DNA from 3 places in the Cetobacterium sp. 2G large genome. Region 1 is predicted to be linked to each of the others. Evidence: riboswitches for the same ligand, from Rfam matches in the RefSeq annotation. Region 1 holds a riboswitch; each other region holds the start of a gene.
What was found. A riboswitch is a leader RNA that binds a small molecule or an ion and turns the genes downstream of it on or off. The one in region 1 is predicted to bind cyclic di-GMP.

Region 1 (3,206 bases):
GTTCTCCCAAAGTCCCTTATAGTAAAATGCCAATCTACCTGTACTAAATAAATCACCATCATACTCATTATTTGGAGCTAAAATAGCTTCATTTCCAGATACATAGTTTTGCCCAATGAAGATGTCAGCCATACCCACTAAGAAATCATATCTTCGTGGAATATCTACCCTCATATCATAGTTATACTCTTTTCCGTGATTATCGTATAACTTAACATTTAAAATTTTCTCTCCCTCATTCTCTGTATACATCTCATATACAAAGTTTCCATTTTTATCAACCTCTAGAGGTTGACCATTTAAATCAATAGTTCGTATAGTATTTAAACCTTTTCCATAAACTCTAACCCTAGAACCAGTAACTAAGATACTTCTAGACTTAGTGTTATCTTTTCCAAAGAAGTTGTGTTCAATATTATTATTTTCAACACTCTCTTGAAAAGTAAATTTTTCCATATTTGTTTCATCAAAGTTTCCATATTTATCATAAACTCTTAATTTATAAAGATATTCATCACCATCATTTGGATTAATTTTTTCTTTATACTGCCAAGATAACATCTCATTTACATTAAGAGAGTCACCTTTAATAACTTCTATAGGTGCTATCAAATTCTCATCTTCAACTGAGTATATAGATAACTCCCATCGAGCTATGTTATTAGGATAGTTCGTGTAAATATAAAATGGGATGGTCTCACTTTGAAGAGCCACCCTTGATTCAGTTCCTAAGGAAAGTTTTGGTTCAATTGGAACAGGATCTACCAAAGAGTATATATAAGCTCCTCTATTTTCCAAAGTAAACCTTCCAGGATAAATAACCTTTTTTACTTCATTCTTGTTTTGTTCTAATCTGTTAAAGTCAATTGTCCCCATGGTGCTAATTGTTACCTCATCTGCTTCGCTTTGTGAAAGAGAAACATTAGAAATCACTATTAGTGCTGCTAATAAAAAAGTGAGTTCTTTTAATCGTTTTTTTCTCATAATTTTCACCTCTTTTTTATTGAAAATACAAACTATTATAATTAGTATTACTCAAATTTAAAGGAATTGTAAATTTGAAAGTTTTTAATGGATTGCTTATAAAATTTCAAATCTTCTAAAAAAAGGAACAATAAATTTTTGATGGTATAAGTAGAGTATTTTGAATATTTAAAAACCACTTTGAAAATTTCTAAATTTTTTTATATTTTTTTTCAAATTCACATTTCATAAATTTCAGTATAAAATTAATTCAACAAGGGTTTTTTTCAAACATTTTCATATGGCAAAGCACAGGAAACTGTGTGACGCAAAACTAAAGGGCCTGTAAAATGGCAGCCAGTTGCAATAGGTAGTACTTTTAATCTTTAAGATTAAGAGTATTATTCTTATTGCAACTTTTTTTTATTTAAATTCTAGGGGGTATTTTTTTGAAGTATATATTAGTAATGTTTTTATTTATTGTGAATCTTTTGAGTTACAGTTTTCATATAATGCCAGATGGGTTTGAAAAGAGATTTGACAATGGAAATGGTTATCAAGAGTTTTACTTTCCAAATAATGGGATGGAAACTATAAGATATAAATTCTCAGTAGAACCAGGAAGTATTATTCGTGGGGATATGAGTAAATGGGTAGAGCTTTATCCAAAGATTTTAACAGTTAAATCTGGTGATGTTGGGATATTAAAAGTTTATGCTAATGCACCTAAGGGGACTCCAGTTGGAGAGTATGGGTTTCATTTAAACTGCGTACCAATTACGATACCTGAGTTAGATAAGAGCCAGAAGAAAGTTGTTGCTAACGCAGGAGTTACAATCTCAGCATCTTTAGAGTTGATAGGTTATGTGGGAGATATACCACCTGTGATTGATATTGTAAAGCATGAGATTTTTGAAGAAAAAGGAAAAACAAAATTAAAAATTGATTTGAAAAATGCTTCTTTAAAAAGAGGGGTAGAGTACGGAATTGAGGTTAAAGGAAAGAATAAGACAGTTTCTAGAAACTCAATGGGACGTATCTATGAAAAGGAAAGTGTTACTAAGGTTATTGATTTAGAAGGGATGAAGAAAAATGACCCTTATGAATTAATCATATATGAAGAGATTAGCAACAACCTTATTAAGAAAATCAAATTATAGAAAACAAGGAGGAGATTAAATATGAAAAAGATTTTATTTGGATTAGCTGCACTATCAGCTATGGCGTTTGGAGCATCAACAGGGGTACATAACTCAACTTACGGAAATAACCAAATCGACGTTGAAACAAGAGCGTTTATCATTAACTCAGGATTAGTTATTACATCATCGGAAGGAACAGCAGATGGAGCACCAACAGACGCTATTAAAAAGGCAGTTTTAGATCATGGAACACTTATGGCAGGAACATCAGCTGATTCAACAGTAGCAAGAAAAGTTTATATAAGAAAAACAAATGGAACTAACTTTCCAGCAGGAACAGTTCTTAATATAGCATTAAATGCTGATACATCAAACACAAACAATCTTAAGCATGTAGATAGTGACGACGTGTTAGCACATACACTAACAGCCGCAGTTATTGAAAGCCATGCAAAGTTTGAATCTGGTTTTGGTGAAAGCACAAATGGAGGTCAAATTTTATCGTTAACTGGTGAGACTGAAAAAAGTGCTGGAAATTTTGAGGTTAAATCAATTCGTAATATAGAAGTTAATTTACAATCTGTAATAAATTCAGCGCAAATGGGAACAACAAATAATCCAATTGAAGGTCAATATACTAACACATCTACATTAGCTGTTAGATTTAGTAAAATACCTACTACAACATCTGATGAAGAGTATAAAGCAAGTTATACTCCAACAGCTGGAACTGTAAACAATACTTCTACTGTAAACCAAACAGAAGGAATTAAAGCAGATGGAACAGTTGTTCCAAATGCTTCAGCTTTAGCAAAAAGATAATAAATAACTATGGCCACTATTATGGTGGCCTTTTTTGAAAAAAGAGGTAAGTAACAGTTAAAATAAAAATATAAATTACGAAAGATAATTCTGATTTTTATAGTTTTTATTATACAATAAGTTGAGGTGAAATTAATGAAATATTACTCAACCAGAGAGATGGTAAAAGTATTAAATGTTACAGCTCAAACATTAAGAAACTGGGATTCTAATGGAAAATTAGTGCCACATCATAAAACAGACAGTGGATATAGGTATTACTCAGAGGAGCAACTTAAT
Region 2 (3,206 bases), on a different contig from region 1:
CTTTTTACCTAGGAATTCAAAACTATCCAGAGACTGAAGTAGAAATTGATGGTATTTCTATCAATGGAATTATCCGTGACCTCTTTAAAAATGAGTTAAAATTAAATGTAAAAGAAGTTCATGGTTCTTGGAGAGAAAGTCATAATAATCTTGAAAAGGGAACTATCGATGCCTTAGGGTTGGTCACAAAAAACACTGTTAGAAAAAACAATATATTACTTTCTAAACCTATTTTTAGTGAAAATCTATATGTCGCTTCTGATAAAATTCCTTTAGATTCACCATATGATTTAATGAATCAAACAATTTATGTGTTTAAAGGGGATGAAATTCCCATAAAGCATTTAAAAGATTTTTTAGAAAAAAACAACATAGATGCAAATATCGTAGAAGTTGATAATATTGATGATTTTAAAGATAATTTTTACTTAGACTCAGAGTTTATCGCTCTCAAATCTCAAAATAGACTATTAGTCTCATTTTTAGCTCCTGTTTGCATTGGTGTAAATAAAAAATATGAGTATTTATTACCTCACATAAATACTGCTTTGAATAAAAAATATAGTAAAAAAATATCTAATCACTTTAAAAATCTTCCATTATACTATCAAAGAGAAAGATTCCAAAATAGCTTAACTGAAGAGGAAAAAGATTTTTTATCACAAAAGAAATTTATAACAACTTCTCTTGAAGATGACATCTCTTTAAGTATATATATTAAAAATAGTGATCAATTTATTGGAATACTACCTGAATATATTGATAAAATTGCTAGTATTATTGAAATTCCAATAAAATATACCTACAACGGGAAAAAGTGGACATATATACAAAAAAAATTTAAACAAGAAGAGATTGATTTTTTAACACTTTCAACAACTGCTGAAGGAAAATCTAGCTATATCTTTTCAGAAGCAATCGATTATATCCCAATGCATCTACTTAACCATATTGATAGTGGTGATTATAATGTCGGCGTTTTAAAAGATGGAAAGTCTCAAGATATTGGTAAAGAATATTTTATAGAGGAAGATATGAAAATATACAACTCCACAGCAGAGTTATTTGAAGCTTTTAAAAAAGATGAAGTTGGTTATATAATAAGCCCATATAACATCTATGATAGAGACTGTGGTAAACAACATAAAGATATAAAAATAAAAGATATTCCTATTAATTTTGCTTTTTCAAAAAAACAAAAAATTTTAAGAGATATTTTTAATAAAGCAATTGCAGTTATTGGGGATATTGATAAAAATGAAATTAGAAATTTTGTTGAAATAGACCAGAAAGAATATGTTCTCAACATAACTGAAGAAGCTGAGGAAAAGAAAAAAATTTGGTATATAACTATATTTATACTTTTAGTACTAATTAGTAAAATAGTTTTCCAAAAAAAATTAACAAAAGCTTTAAAGTATGACCAATTAACTAATCTACCCAACAGGTATCTTTTTAATGAGTTTTGTAAAAAAAATGATTTTATCAAAGGTGCTGTTATTGTAATCGATTTAGATAATTTCAAAAAAACTAATGATAAATATGGTCATAGTAAAGGGGATTCAGTTCTTTCTGAAGTTGGAAAACTTTTATTAGATGTATTTCCAAGAGAAAATACTTTTAGAATATCTGGAGATGAATTTTATTTATATTATGGTGAGAAAAATCTTTTAGAAAGATTAGAAAAATTAATATATCTAGGTAAAAACTCCAATATTATAACTAAGTATAATATCTCTTTTAGTATCGGATACTATATTAAAAATGATGATGAAAGCTTAGAGCTGTCATTTGAAAAAGCTGATATAGCAATGTATGATGCTAAAAAAATAAATGGATTTTCAATTATGCAATATAAGAAGTAAGGGCAAAGTAAGGGAAACTTTATGACGCAAAACTATAGGGCCTATTAATGTGGCAGCCAGGTGCAACAATTTTAATTAAAATTGTTGCTTTTTTTATTCTGAAAATACATCGAATAAAAATTTTTCATAGTTACAAACTAAAAAATTTACAGGAGGATTCAAAATATGAAAAAAATATTAAGCTCACTTTTTATGAGCATTGGAGTTTTGGCTGTTGCTCAAGAGGAAGCTATTATGGAGGTTAAAGCTCAAGTTATTAAACCTTTAAAGGTAGAAGTCACAAAAAATATCGATTTTGGAAAAGTTGTCGCTGGAAGCTTTTCAAGAGTAGACGGTGAATTTAAAGTAACTGGTGAACCAGGAGAGAAGTATATTGCATATATTAAAGAACTTGCAGAAAACAGTGGTGAAGGTACAATAGAAATGGTAAATAGTGCTGATTCTTCAATAAAATTTCCAGTAAGAGCATGGACAGATTTATTTAATTTTATTCCTACAATCAATAGTAAAACTGGTTATAATTATCATACTGTAGGAGTTGATTTAGCTGTTCCAACAACTCAAACTCCAGGTAGCTACACTTCTAATCTTACAATGATTGTTAGATACGAATAGTTAAAAACTTAAACAAAAAAATAGACGACAGAAAAACTCAATAGTTTTTCTGCCGTTCTTAGTAATTTTTAAACTATCTTTAAACCTAATTTTTTTACAATATTCAAAGCTAAATCTATCGAAACTTTAGCCCCTTTTGTTCTATTATTCATAACATCTATCTCTAAACTACTACAATCACTTAAGTCTGACTTTTCTAAATTACACTCGTAAAAAACGGTATCTTTAAAGTTGCTATTATTAAACTTTGATTTCTTTAAACTGCATTTTTGAAAAGTGCAGCTCTCAAATTCATTTTTCAAAAATTCTAAGTCATCTAGCTCTAAATCATCAAAAATACAGAACTTAATAAAGGAATCTATAATTTTAAAATCTATTATGAATTTAGATATTTTACTAAAGTTTACATTTTTAAACTCACAATTTTTGAATGTAACTCCATTTAATTTTACATTATCTAGTTTCACTGAATCAAATTTACACTTTTCAAAAACTACCTCTTCAAACTCACAATCTGAAAAAGTTACATTATTAAAACTGCATTTTTCAAAATTAGTTTTTACTATCTCTTTACTAAAAATAGTTTTATCTTCTAAGTTTATTCCAATTATATCCTCTTCAAAGTACATTTTTTCCCCTCTTTAATTTTTAATAATAGTTTAATTATAATTTTTATAAAAGTCAATTTCTTTAAATAAATTTGCTTTTTTCTTTTTTATATAGTAA
Region 3 (3,206 bases), on a different contig from region 1:
TTTAGAGACTGCTAAAAAGGTAATGGCATTATATGAAGGTTTAGATGATTTAGATGATGTAAATGATGTTTATTCAAATTTTGATATATCAGATGAGTTATTAGAGCAACTGTAAAATAAAAAACAATAAAAAACATACTCATATATTTTTGGAAATATGGTCCAATAGTTTCTACGTCTTTACCGTAAATGAAGACACTATGGGTAGAACTGACTGCATTTAAGCATAGATTCTATCCATGAGTCTATGCTTTTTTATTTAAAATATGGAGGAAATTTTAAATATGCAGAGAAACAAATCACCTTATGACTTAAATGGAGTGCCAGATTTAAATACAGCGATTCCTTTAGGTTTACAACACATTATGGCAATGTTTATGGGAAATATAACTCCTATAATAATAGTTGCTGGAATACTTGGGTTTGCTCAAGATATAAAAATAAACTTAATACAAGCAACAATACTTGTAGCGGGATTAAATACTTTGGTACAGGTTTACACATTAGGACCTATGGGAGCTAAACTGCCCGTAGTTGTAGGAACAAACTTTTCTTTTGCACCGGTAGCTATATCGGTAGCTAGCAAATTTGGATATGAAGGGGTTTTAGGAGCAGCATTAATAGGAGGAATTTTCGAAGCTTTTCTAGGGTTTCATATGAAGAGAATAAGAAAATTTTTTCCACCAATAGTTACAGGAACTGTAATATTAGCTATAGGATTATACCTTTTACCAGTTGGAATAAATAGTTTTGCTGGAGGATATGGAGCACCTGATTTTGCATCGAAAGAGAATCTAATTTTGGGAACAATAGTTTTAGCAGTAGTAATATTTTTTAAGGAGTTTACAAAGGGTGTAACAAGTTCGGGAGCGATTTTTATAGGAACTATAGTGGGGACAGTAATAGCCTTTTTAATGGGAAAGATAGATATAACTCCACTTTTACAAGCAGATATAGTAAGTGTACCGAGACCATTTTCTATTGGGTATTCATTTCATATAGAGGCAATTATCCCTATGGTTATGATGTTTGTAGTGTCTGCTATAGAGACGATGGGAGATATGTCAGGAATTACAATGGGTGGCGCTAAGAGAGAATTGAAAGATAGTGAGCTTAAAGGTGGAATAATATGTGATGGAATAGGGAGTGCATTTGCAACTATATTTTCAGTATTGCCAACAACATCATTTAGTCAAAATACAGGTATAATTGCTATGACAGGAGTAATGAGTCGATTTGTTGTAGGGATAGGAGCAATGTTTTTAGTAGTAAGTGCATTTATACCAAAGGTTGCAGCAGCTTTTACATTAGTTCCTCAAAGTGTTATAGGTGGAAGTTTGGTGATGATTTTTTCTATGATTTCAATTAGTGGAATAAATCTTATAAATCAAGAATCACTAGAGGGAAGAAATGCAGTTATATTAGCAGTTTCGTTGGGACTAGGGTATGGAATAGGATTAGTTCCAGGAGTAATTGAAGCATTCCCTGAAAGTATAAGATATATATTTACAGATTCAGGATTTGTTGTAGCTGGAACTTTAGCAGTTGTGATGAACCTGATATTACCTAAGAAAAATGAAAAAGTAGAGGTATCTGTAGCATAAAAAAACTGAGGATAATCTCCTCAGTTTTTATTTTTTAGTTATACCTAACTGAAGTAATTAAATTACCAGAATAAACTCCAGAAGGAGCTGTTGCAGTTGATTCAGCACTAATATTTCCATAAACAATAAATTCAGTTTTTTCATCTTCTCCAATGTGTGTTGGAATATAATTAGTATTAAGAACGATTTGAAGCTGATCACCATTTGTACTTGTTAAATGAGTTGGTTTAATCAAATCAACTGTAATTCCATGTCCTCTATCACCTTCGATAGTAACGGTAGATTGACCAGAAGCTGATGCTCCTTGAACTATTGTTCCAAGTGCCATAGCTTCTGAAGAAACTCTTAAAGGTTTTACTATCTTAGCAGTGATTTTCATTGTATCAGATTCTTCAATAACATTTGCTGCTCCAAAAGCTGTCATAGCTGTAGTTAAAGATAAAAGTATTAATAATTTTTTCATAATTTGTTCCCTCCCGTAATTTCATAAAGTTTATAAAATACAAAAGCCAGTTGCACTTATATTTTGGTTTGACCAAAATGTAACTGCAACTGGCTGTCATTTTAAAGACCCTATAGTTTTGCGTCATAGGATTTCCCCTACTTTGCCGATTTATATTATATAATAATGATATATTAAAATTTAAAAAATGTCAAACAAAAATTACAAAAAATATGAAGAAATATTTTTCACAAAGCCTTGTTTTAAGAGGGTTTGTTACAAAAATACAAAACGCATTATAAATTGTACAAAAGGATATATAAGTATGTTATAATTAAAAAAAGGTGGTGATTAAGATATATAAAGATATTTATAAAGAGATAGAACTTTTTAATATAAAGGGAGTTTCGAGTGCAACATATTCGAAGTTGAAAAAATTAAATATAGAAACACTCTATGACCTAATATATTATTTTCCGAGAGCTTATGACGACAGAACAAATATTAAAAAAATAGGTGAATTACGAGGGGATGAATATGTTGTATTAAAAGGAAATATAATGAATATATCTGCTCCTCCTACAAGAACAGGAATGAAAATGATAAAAGCAACAGTAAATGACGGAACAGGAGTTCTCGAAGTTGTATGGTTTCAAAGGCCTTATTTAAGAAATAGTTTAAAAATAGGAGAAGAATATATTTTTATAGGAAATGTAAAAAGAGGATATACATTTCAAATGGTAAATCCAGAGTTTAAATTGTATAAAGGACAAGAAAATACTGGAGAAATATTACCTATTTACAGCGCTATAAAAGACTTGAATCAAAACAGTTTAAGAAGAGTTTTAAAAGAGGCGTTAAAAAATTATTTAGATATATTTCAAGAAAATATACCAGATGAAATAATAAAAAAATATAAACTTATGAATAGAAAAAATGCTTTAAAAGAGATTCATTATCCAACAAATCCAAGAAATTTAGAGGAAGCAAAAAGGCGTTTTGCAATAGAAGAACTTTTAATATTGGAGATGGGAATACTTCAAAAGCGTTTTGAGATAGATTTAACTAATGCTGGACTATATGAAATTGAGGGAAATAAAAAGTTAGTTTCAAAGTTTTTAGAAAGTTTACCTTTTTCACTAACAACTGCTCAAAAAAAA

Region 2: linked by a shared signal. The riboswitch ahead of H5J23_RS06895 (DUF4402 domain-containing protein) and the one ahead of H5J23_RS10570 (hypothetical protein) in region 1 are both predicted to bind cyclic di-GMP.
Region 3: linked by a shared signal. The riboswitch ahead of H5J23_RS09820 (hypothetical protein) and the one ahead of H5J23_RS10570 (hypothetical protein) in region 1 are both predicted to bind cyclic di-GMP.

What each region holds. Positions count from the first base shown of each region.
Region 1 is NZ_JACHTH010000006.1:13,438-16,643, reverse strand. Features, by position in the region: gene H5J23_RS10575 (hypothetical protein) at 1-984, opposite strand, end outside; cyclic di-GMP riboswitch class I at 1,257-1,332, shown strand; gene H5J23_RS10570 (hypothetical protein) at 1,413-2,123, shown strand; gene H5J23_RS10565 (hypothetical protein) at 2,145-2,927, shown strand; gene H5J23_RS10560 (IS607 family transposase) at 3,063-3,206, shown strand, end outside.
Region 2 is NZ_JACHTH010000005.1:849,728-852,933, reverse strand. Features, by position in the region: gene H5J23_RS06900 (GGDEF domain-containing protein) at 1-1,865, shown strand, start outside; cyclic di-GMP riboswitch class I at 1,857-1,933, shown strand; gene H5J23_RS06895 (DUF4402 domain-containing protein) at 2,031-2,480, shown strand; gene H5J23_RS06890 (pentapeptide repeat-containing protein) at 2,549-3,109, opposite strand.
Region 3 is NZ_JACHTH010000005.1:1,469,395-1,472,600, reverse strand. Features, by position in the region: gene H5J23_RS09830 (YebC/PmpR family DNA-binding transcriptional regulator) at 1-115, shown strand, start outside; purine riboswitch at 120-221, shown strand; gene H5J23_RS09825 (uracil-xanthine permease family protein) at 285-1,604, shown strand; gene H5J23_RS09820 (hypothetical protein) at 1,639-2,067, opposite strand; cyclic di-GMP riboswitch class I at 2,149-2,224, opposite strand; gene recG (ATP-dependent DNA helicase RecG) at 2,394-3,206, shown strand, end outside.